3 regions of the Paenibacillus sp. 37 genome follow, and region 2 is predicted to be linked to each of the others. Evidence: predicted binding sites of a transcription regulator. Region 2 holds the regulator's gene; each other region holds the start of a gene.
What was found. The regulator LexA, encoded in region 2, represses DNA repair genes until DNA is damaged. The targets are predictions, from matches to a motif close to CGAACATATGTTCG.
Positions count from the first base shown of each region.

Region 1: F0220_RS16310 (DNA polymerase IV) is a predicted target of LexA. The motif match lies at 1,538-1,551, and genes of this name have one in related genera.
Region 3: recA (recombinase RecA) is a predicted target of LexA. The motif match lies at 1,820-1,833, and genes of this name have one in related genera.

Region 1 covers NZ_CP043761.1:3,806,407-3,809,697, forward strand. The annotation lists gene F0220_RS16305 (sensor histidine kinase) at 1-1,302, opposite strand, end outside; gene F0220_RS16310 (DNA polymerase IV) at 1,626-2,843, shown strand; gene F0220_RS16315 (YolD-like family protein) at 2,840-3,208, shown strand; gene F0220_RS16320 (YhjD family protein) at 3,192-3,291, shown strand, end outside.
Region 2 covers NZ_CP043761.1:4,178,862-4,182,152, forward strand. The annotation lists gene F0220_RS17880 (DUF896 domain-containing protein) at 1-14, opposite strand, end outside; gene F0220_RS17885 (LysM peptidoglycan-binding domain-containing protein) at 110-487, opposite strand; gene lexA (transcriptional repressor LexA) at 785-1,411, shown strand; gene F0220_RS17895 (aldehyde dehydrogenase) at 1,517-2,818, opposite strand.
Region 3 covers NZ_CP043761.1:2,567,669-2,570,959, reverse strand. The annotation lists gene F0220_RS11610 (regulatory protein RecX) at 1-389, opposite strand, end outside; gene recA (recombinase RecA) at 686-1,750, opposite strand; gene F0220_RS11600 (competence/damage-inducible protein A) at 1,993-3,249, opposite strand.

The DNA.
Region 1 (3,291 bases), 370 kb from region 2:
AATAATGGACATGTAATGATTCACAAAACGAAGCTCTTCACCCAGCGTCGAATCCATATCTTCAATACGATGAATATAACGGCAGTAGGAAGCCAGCTCCAAGGTCATGGCTGTGACCGATTCATAATCCTTTACACTCGATTTGCTCTGGATATAGTTGAGACAGTTGTATAGGAAATGGGGATTGATCTGAGCCTGATACTGCTTGAGTCTGGCCTCTTTGACGGAAAGTTCTCCAATAAGGACCTGCTCAATTAATGTCTGCGTATTCTCAGCCATTCGGTTGAACGATCGACCCAGGATTTTAAATTCCATAATTTGAGTTTCGTCGACACGGCTGGAGAAATCTCCCCGGTCAAACCGGTCGATCGCTTTACGCAACCGAATAATGGGTTGTTGAATCTGATTACGCAGAGCCAAGATGTACAAAAGCGAAAGAAGCAGCAGGGCTACAAGTGCCAGCACAAACAGCGTATTGTTACGTGAAATCGATTGCTGAAGCTGATTGGTTGGATGATAGTCGATAAAGTACAAATCCAGAATACTTGCTTTCATATAAGTGATGAAGTAATTCCTGTCCTGAAAGGAGATTTCAAAGAAACCTCTGTCATTTCTGAGCTGTGGAACAACCTGAGCATCAGCCTGGGCAAGTCCAAGGGAGCCTGAACCTCGAATGGCTGTTTTAAAATGGGAATCATACAGCATCGGTGTTCCGGATGTATAATCAGACATCATTTTCTGCAAAACATCTAATGAGATCCTGATCTCGATATACATCGGCCCTCGATGTCCCTTGGTGAGATGTGAATAATAACCTGTACCATCCTTGTTCATATGTAATATCCATTGATCGAGCGGATCTTTGGACATGGAGAATGATAGAAATGAAAACTGGGGATCAGAAGATACCGTGTCCTTTTGATCCGGATAATACAAAATAATGGTATTGTTCCATGAGGTGGAAGCACTGTTTAATGCCAGCTTCTCAATGAGCTCCAGCTTGGCCTTGTATTTAGCAAAATCATTTCCGTAATGAAGAACATATGTATAACCTCTGACGGATTGATCCTCTGATAATGTTAGCGCATTCATTAATACCTGCTCAAATTGATTCGATAGCTGGGAGGACATGAATCGCACTTCGCCCAATTTATTCTTTTCTAACTCTCGTTGAATATCTTCCACATTTAATCGATAGATCCACCAGAAGATCAGTACAATCAGCATAAACATCAAAACTAGACCGAGTGCCAGCTTTGAAAAAATAGAGCCGTTCTCTGTGGGACACTTTTCCTTCAACATGTCATTTCCTCCTGTAGAATAAGAACGATCATCTCTAGCTTTATTCTACAATATCTAGCTTTATAAGGGGAGGGAACATGAGGACAAGGGGCTTACAAAAGACACCACTTAAAGGTGGATGTCAACGAACAGAACCCTGGAGCTGCGTAATTCTATAGTAAATGGGGTTTGTATAAATCGGACGCTCCGAATTCGATGGTCATATGCCAAATATAAATATTTACCTCTTGCATAAAGAACGTATGTTCGGTTTATAATATATAGAAACATACGTTCTTAAATGTACAGGAGTGATTTCAGTGTGGACTAAGCAGCGAACCATTATGCTCATTGATATGCAGAGTTTTTATGCTTCAGTCGAAAAGGCAAAAATGCCCCAATACAAAAATAAACCACTCGCCGTTGCAGGCGATCCAGCAAGACGTTCTGGCATTATCCTTGCCGCTTGTCCGTTGGCCAAAGCTAAAGGTGTATCTACCGCGGAACCACTCTGGCAGTCTCTTCAGAAATGCCCTGAACTGATCATTGTAAAACCTCACATGCAAGAATACATCGAAGTTTCCACTCAGATCATGTCCATTATTGAGGAATTCACCGATCTGGTCGAGCCATACAGTATAGACGAATTATTTGCTGATGTTACAGGGTCTATGCATCTATTTGGTAATGATCCAATCGATCTGGCCAAACAAATTCAAGACAAAATCTATAATGAAACAGGGGTTTATGCCAGAGCAGGGATTGGTGAAAACAAAATTATCAGTAAATTGTGCTGCGATATGATTGCTAAAAAAGCGGAGGGTGGCATTTTTCACTTAAAGAAAGAGGAGTTGCATCTTCACATTGGAGATAAGCTCATCCGCGATATGTGGGGGATTGGCTCAAGAATGGAAAAACATCTGTGGAAGATGGGTATCCGAACCATTAAAGACCTGGCGAATACGCCTCTTTCCAAATTAAGAAGCAAGTGGGGTGTTAATGGAGAAGTCATCTGGAGAGTCGCCAATGGACTCGACAATTCGCCGGTAACCGTCAACACACACAGCACACAAAAGGATATCGGAAACGGAATGACCCTGCCTAGGGATTTCACAGAAGCATGGGAGATCGAAGTGGTTATTCTCGATATCTGTACAGAAGTGTGCAGAAGAGCCCGTAAAAAAGGGCTGATGGGTAGTGTCATATCTGTGAGTGTATCGGGAGCAGATTTTGATCACCCCACTGGTTTTCACAGGCAAGTTAAACTGTCTGATCCTACAAACATAACCGTTGATGTGTGCAAGATCGCCAAACGCATATTCCATCAACATTGGGATGGGCAACCTGTGCGCCGTGTAGGCGTATCCCTGTCTCAATTATCCAATGCGGATACATATCAACTATCTTTCTTTGATGATCAAGAGCAGAAACGAGCCATTGATCAGGTGATGGACAACATTAAGGATCGATATGGCGACATTGCCATTCTTCGAGCGAGCTCCATTACGGCTGCGGGTCAAGCGATTGATAGAGCATCTAAAATTGGGGGGCATTACAAATGAGCAAAAAACTGGAGGCCAATGGATTATGGGAATCGAGCCGCATGATGCTTCCACAACATAAAGAACGAATTATACAGCATCGTACTCAAATTCATCATCAAGCGAAACCACTGATTCATGAAGATGAGTGGGAGATTATTGCTCAACATATAGATATGTCCCTCAACTATACGTTGCAAGCCACCTTTGAAGTGTTTAATGAGTCAGGCAATCGGTATATACACGGAATCGTCACTTCAGTCAGCGCCTTTGGAAAAAAAATAAAAATTGAAATGGATAATGGATTTGAATGGGTCGATTTTGATCAATTGGTCACTGTAAAGTTTGAAGAAGGAGGAGGTGTGTACGGTGAGACAAACTTCTGAGGAACTTGCACTCGTAAAGAGGCTGGTAGAGCTTCCGTATCTTTTAGGTGCTCTGGAGGTAGATAAGCATAAAATATACGCTT
Region 2 (3,291 bases):
CTATCTATATCCAAGCTTGTCCCCTCCAAAAATACAAAGTCATATTAACTTTGCCATTATAAAGGCTGCTTGTCAAGCTGACACGCGCTAACACTCATTGACGTGCATTTTATTCTGCAAATTGCGGTAGAGCTAGTACTTGACCCACTTGGATGGAAGTCGTATGAAGTTGATTCACTTTCTTAATTGCTTCTATATAAATACGTGTATCCATATTCGTCGGTTTATGTTCCAAAGAAATACTCCATAAGGTTTCCCCTTGTGAAACGGCAATCTTCCCTCCAGGCAGAACATCATTCTCATTGCCAGCAAATACAGTTAAAACGGTGCTGCATCCAATAAATATAATCATAGAGGTAATTGCTACCTTTAACATCCATGAAGAAATCTTGAAACGCGCTAAAACCTTCTTGTAGTTCCCTATGTTAGACTTCACCAGTTCCGAATTCATTGGTTCATAAATGCTTTGATAAGTAGAATATCTCATTAAATACCCGCCTCCAAACGTTTGTTCCTATCTGTTGAAATCAATATAACACGAACACTTGTTTTGTTCAATAGATTTTCAGAACAATTGTTCGCTTCTTTTTTAGAAGGAGAAATTTCTTATTTCACTTCCTTTTGCAAAGCATTTGCAGTATTATGCTCTGACTTTTGGACAATTACTGTTCTATAAGTTAAAAAACACTGATTTAATGCTATTTTATTTAGAACTTATGTTTGTACGAACGGAGGTTCTATGTTATAATTTTCCCAAACGTTACTAAAATGGGGTTGATACGGTATGTCGAAGATATCCAGCAGGCAGCAGGCTATTCTGGAGTTTATACGAAATGAAGTCCGGTTGAAGGGGTATCCTCCTTCCGTACGGGAAATTGGTGAAGCGGTTGGACTGGCTTCCAGCTCAACAGTACATGGACATTTGGATCGTTTGGAGAAAAAAGGTTTGATCCGACGCGACCCTACCAAGCCAAGAGCCATTGAGCTTCTGAGCCAGGAAGAGTCTGAGCATTCTCATCAATTTGCTCATAGCGTTGCACGTATTCCTGTTGTTGGTAAGGTTACAGCCGGGGTTCCAATCACTGCAACCGAGAACATTGAAGACTACTTCCCTCTTCCTACACATTATGTAGGCGAACAGAAAGTGTTTATGCTTTCGGTAGTCGGAGATAGTATGGTGGAAGCTGGAATCGTTAACGGAGATTACGTTATTGTCCGTCAACAGCAAACTGCTGATAACGGTGATATCGTCGTTGCAATGACTGAAGACGATGAAGCTACAGTGAAAACGTTCTATAAAGAGAAAGATCATATTCGCCTTCAACCGGAGAATGCGACCTTCGAACCTTTACGTTTGAAACATGTTAGTATTCTGGGTAAAGTCATTGGCCTTTTCCGAGATATTCATTAATATTTAACTTGAGTAACAAAACTAGATGTAATGAAATACGAAAGAGGTTGCCCTGATGAACAGGGCAACCTCTTTTTTTCATGTTTATGTTATTTATGCGGCTAATTATTCACTGCGTTTCAGAACACTCTTGTGATGCGAGAACACATCAAAGCTCTGTTGTCCGTGGTATGAGCCCATACCACTCTCTCCGACACCACCAAACGGGAGATAGTGTGAAGTCATATGAGAAAGTGTGTCATTAATACATCCCCCACCGAAGGATACTTGATTCAGAACCTGATCCTGCAGTTGCTCATCCTGTGTGAAGAGATATAGCGCCAATGGTTTTGGCCGGCGAACAATCTCATCCAGCATAGGATTCAGGTCACTGTACGTAAACACAGGAAGAATCGGACCGAAGATCTCTTCTTGCATCACAGCTGATTCCCATTTCACATCTCCAAGTACAGTCGGCTCAATGAGCAACTGCTCACGTACAGAACGCCCACCAATTAGCGTTTTGCCATCTGTGAGGAATTTCGACAACCGATTAAAGTTACGTTCGTTGACAATATGCGGGAAATCAGCGTTTTGTAACACATCATCCCCAAATTTATCTTTGATCTCTGCGCCAATCAGATTGATCAATTCGTCATGAACTTGTTCATGTACAAGCAAATAATCCGGAGCAACGCAAGTTTGGCCTGCATTCAGGAACTTACCACGAACAATACGCTGGGCCACCAGCTTCAGATCTGCATCACTATGCACAATAGCCGGACTCTTACCACCCAACTCAAGAGTTACAGGAGTCAAGTGCTCCGCAGCTGCCTTCATCACAATGCGACCAACACCTGTGCTTCCTGTGAAGAAAATATAATCAAACTTCTCTTTCAACAATGCTGTACTGGCCTCAACTTCTCCTTCCATAACCGCAATATACTCCTGAGGGAAGATCTCCCGAATCAGATCATACGTTAGACGAGATACGGCTGGTGTTAATTCAGAAGGCTTGATAACTGCACAGTTACCGGCCGCAATTGCTCCAATAAGTGGGCCAAAGGCCAGTTGGAACGGATAATTCCAAGGTGCAATAATAAGCGCCACTCCGTATGGTTCCGGGTAAATGGTACTCACCCCATCCGGCATAGCCGAATTGGTTGGGACTTGTTTGGGTGCAGCCCATTCCTGCAGGTGTTCTAATGCAAAATCCAGTTCACCCAGAACAATGCGAATCTCGGAACCGTATGCTTCCGCCTCAGATTTGTTCAGATCAGCCCGAAGTGCATCTTGAATCCGTTGTTGATACTTTTCAATTCCCTTTCTAAGCTGTTGCAGCGCATTAATCCGATACTCGATATTTTTAGTTTGTCCTGTATAAAAAAATGTACGTTGTTCTGTCACTAGTTGTTTTGTCTGATCCATAATAACATCTCCAATTAATTATTTAAAATTAAATTGTTCAAAATTTAATTAAAGTATACCTCTTTTATATGAAACTTTCAACATATAGTTGAAACATTGATTTGAAACTATCTGAAATTTGGTAGAAGTTTTAAGATATGAGAAAGCTATTATTCTTTTTAATGCAGGTATCCAGTGATTATAGCGAATTATTGGCATTATTAGAATTCATCTTTATTTCCACAGAAGATTATATGTACTGAGATCTGAAGAGATAGATGTAGCCTTGTAGATCTTACGCATTCAATGTCAACATCTGCCAACATATGTCCTAATTGCGGATAACATCGCGGACGAGGAGAAGTGGTTTCTCTAATTCAATGATTTGTGATTTTATCATTGGGTTTGTTTGCATAGTAAACAAAGGAGCCGGTGAAGATGGCTCCTATTTTTGCACCCTATACTCGAATGTATCACGAAAGTTTCTCTTTCCC
Region 3 (3,291 bases), 1.6 Mb from region 2:
ACCAGGTTCTCCCGCTCAAGCCGATCCAGCGCCTCTTCAATCAAAGGTGCAGCAAACTCCTTCTGACGAAGTTTCTGACTTAATTCATGGCGTGTGCGCGGTTTATGCTCCAAAAAGCGCAGAGACTGTGCATACGTCCGCTGTCGCTCGTCAGCTACAATGATTTCCTCCAGATCCTTCTTCATAAACGTATTACCTTGAGTCATCCTGTATTTAATCATCACATCTTCAAGAACCGTAATAGAGTGGATACCAAAAGTGATTCGATAACGAGCTTGCCTGCTCTTCGTTCGTTCTACACGTGTAATAATAAGTTCTTCGTTGTCCGGAAATTGGGATAGGCCATCCTGTTCTGCTTCTTCATACAAATCCTCGTCATGTTGATCCATTCAGGTCTCCCCTTTCATAACATTTTCATTCTGACTACGCCAAGCACATCTTCACATAAGACAAAGAACACTATTAATACAAAAGGCCGGGAAGTCAGCCCGGCCTTTATCTCCACAGTTATCTCTGACAGTTAGCGTGCCAACAGCCCCTGTCCATTGGGACAGGGGCTGTTGGACACCGAGAGCACTCCCACCATAATTCCTTATCCAAATCGAGCCAAGCTCAATCAGGCAAGTTTACAGAGTCCAGAGGGGAACACCCTCAGGGTCCTCCCTACATGGGAGGTTTTGAGAGATTACTCGTTGATTTCAAACAATTCTTGTTCTTCTGCTGCTTCTTTTTGTTGCTCTTCAGTAGTTGGCGCAGGAACTGCAGTAACCAAGTTACTGGCTACACGAATTTTTTGTTCAATGATGTCAGCAATATCTTTATGCTCTTTCATGAACTGCTTTGCGTTCTCACGACCTTGTCCTAAACGCTCGCCTTCGTAGGAGTACCATGCACCACTTTTATTAACGATGTCCAGCTCTGTACCAATGTCAATGATACTGCCTTCTCTCGAAATACCCTCGCCATACATGATATCCACTTCCGCTTGTTTAAACGGAGGTGCCACTTTGTTTTTCACGACTTTAATACGAGTACGGTTACCAATCATGTCATTGCCTGATTTGATACTCTCAATACGACGCACATCCAGACGTACTGTGGAATAAAACTTCAGAGCACGACCACCAGGTGTTGTTTCTGGGTTACCAAACATAACGCCGACTTTCTCACGAAGCTGGTTAATGAAGATTGCGATTGTTTTGGATTTGCTGATTGCACCAGACAGTTTACGCAGCGCCTGAGACATCAAACGCGCTTGCAAACCAACGTGTGAATCGCCCATTTCGCCTTCAATCTCTGCTTTTGGAACCAATGCGGCTACAGAGTCAATAACAACGATATCTACTGCACCACTGCGTACAAGAGCTTCTGCAATTTCCAACCCTTGCTCACCCGTATCTGGCTGAGACAGAAGCAATTCATCAATATTAACACCAAGTTTGCTTGCGTATTGTGGGTCAAGAGCATGCTCGGCATCGATAAATGCAGCTTGTCCACCCGCTCGTTGTACTTCAGCGATAGCATGCAATGCTACGGTTGTTTTACCCGAAGACTCAGGTCCATATATTTCAACAATACGGCCTTTAGGCAAGCCGCCTGTTCCTAATGCAATATCCAAAGCCAAGGAACCGCTGGGAATTATTTCCACATTCATATGAGTGGACTCACCCAGTTTCATGATGGATCCTTTACCAAATTGCTTCTCTATTTGACGGAGCGCCATATCAAGCGCGGCACGACGGTCTGACAATAAGCTCACACCCTTTACTGTTTATAAGATAATGATACCTTGTTTTAACACGTTTGCCAAGCTTTTTTTCGAACATACATTCGTTTTTTTGTGAAGGCCGAGGCGCCTCTTCCTCAAGGAAACTTTCCATTAAACAGAAAAAAGAACCGTAAACAAGGCTGTAAAGCCTAATTCTACGGTTCTTCCGTCTTCCTTAATTATACTTGCTTGGAACTGTAAATGCAATCGAAGCTATTAACTAATCAATCCATCGCCACAAGTTTTTGCCATAAGCGATAGAGAATCGCTTTGGCTGAACGAATGCGAACTGTCTCACGATTCCCATTAATACGCAGCTCATGAATCTCCGTCTCTTTTCCACGTTCAGCAAGAGCGATGAAGACAAGTCCGGGTGGTTTACGTTCCGAATATCCCGGTCCAGCTACACCGGTAACAGCCAAGCCAAAATCAGCATCGCCAATCATGCGGATCTGCTCAGCAAGCACTTTTGCAACCTCTGGACTTACCGCTCCAGGTGCATCTTCACCTTCCAGATAATCATGAGGCACATTCAGCAGCTTTTCTTTAATTTCATTGGAGTAACAAACAATTCCACCTTTGAGCATTGACGCACTTCCGGGTACAGAGGTCAGACTTTGCATGACAAGCCCCCCTGTACAGCTCTCAGCAGCGCTGAGCGTCAGCCCCATGTCAGACATCATGGTTACAATCGTGTACTCTATAGGCACATCCTCGTTCGCGTAGAGATGTTCTGTCAAACGCTCGCGAATCTGAACTTCCATCGCATCCAGCTTCAGCTTCGCCTCTCCCTCACTCGCAGCCTTCGTGGAGACACGTACCGTAACTTCACCTTCGCTCGCGTAAGGAGCAATCGTAGGGTCTGTCTGCGCGTCAATCAGATCCAATAGTCGATCTTCCAGAGCAGATTCACCAATACCTGCGAATTTGAGCATTCGGGAATAGATCGGCATCTCTTCTGTGAGTACATGCTGGAACAGCCAAGGTTTGACTTCCTGTTCAAACATTGGAATCAACTCTTTAGGTGGTCCAGGCATCACAACATAATATTTGTCATTGTCAGAAATCGCATTTCCTGCCGCAAGGCCCGTTTCATTGGCCAGAGGTGTTCCGCCATCAATAACGATCGCCTGACGTCGGTTATTCTCTGTCATGTCCACATTACGATCTCTGAAAAAGCTCTCAATTTTGTCCATCGCCATTCGATCTGTATGCAGTTTCCGGTTAAGAACAGCTGCGAGCGCATCCTTGGTCAGATCATCTTGGGTAGGTCCGATGCCACCGGAAAATAAAATAACGTCTGCACGGCCCTGCGCAATGCGAATAGCTTCACTAAGTCGATTCAGGTTATCCCCAACCACCGTTTGGAAATATACATCGATCCCCATCGCAGCCAATTCACGGGATAGGTATCTGGCATTGGTATTGACGATTTGTCCAAGCAGTAGCTCTGTGCCAACTGCAATGATTTCTGCCTTCATTGAGCATCCTCCTGTACACGTGGTGAGTGATCAAAGGGCAAT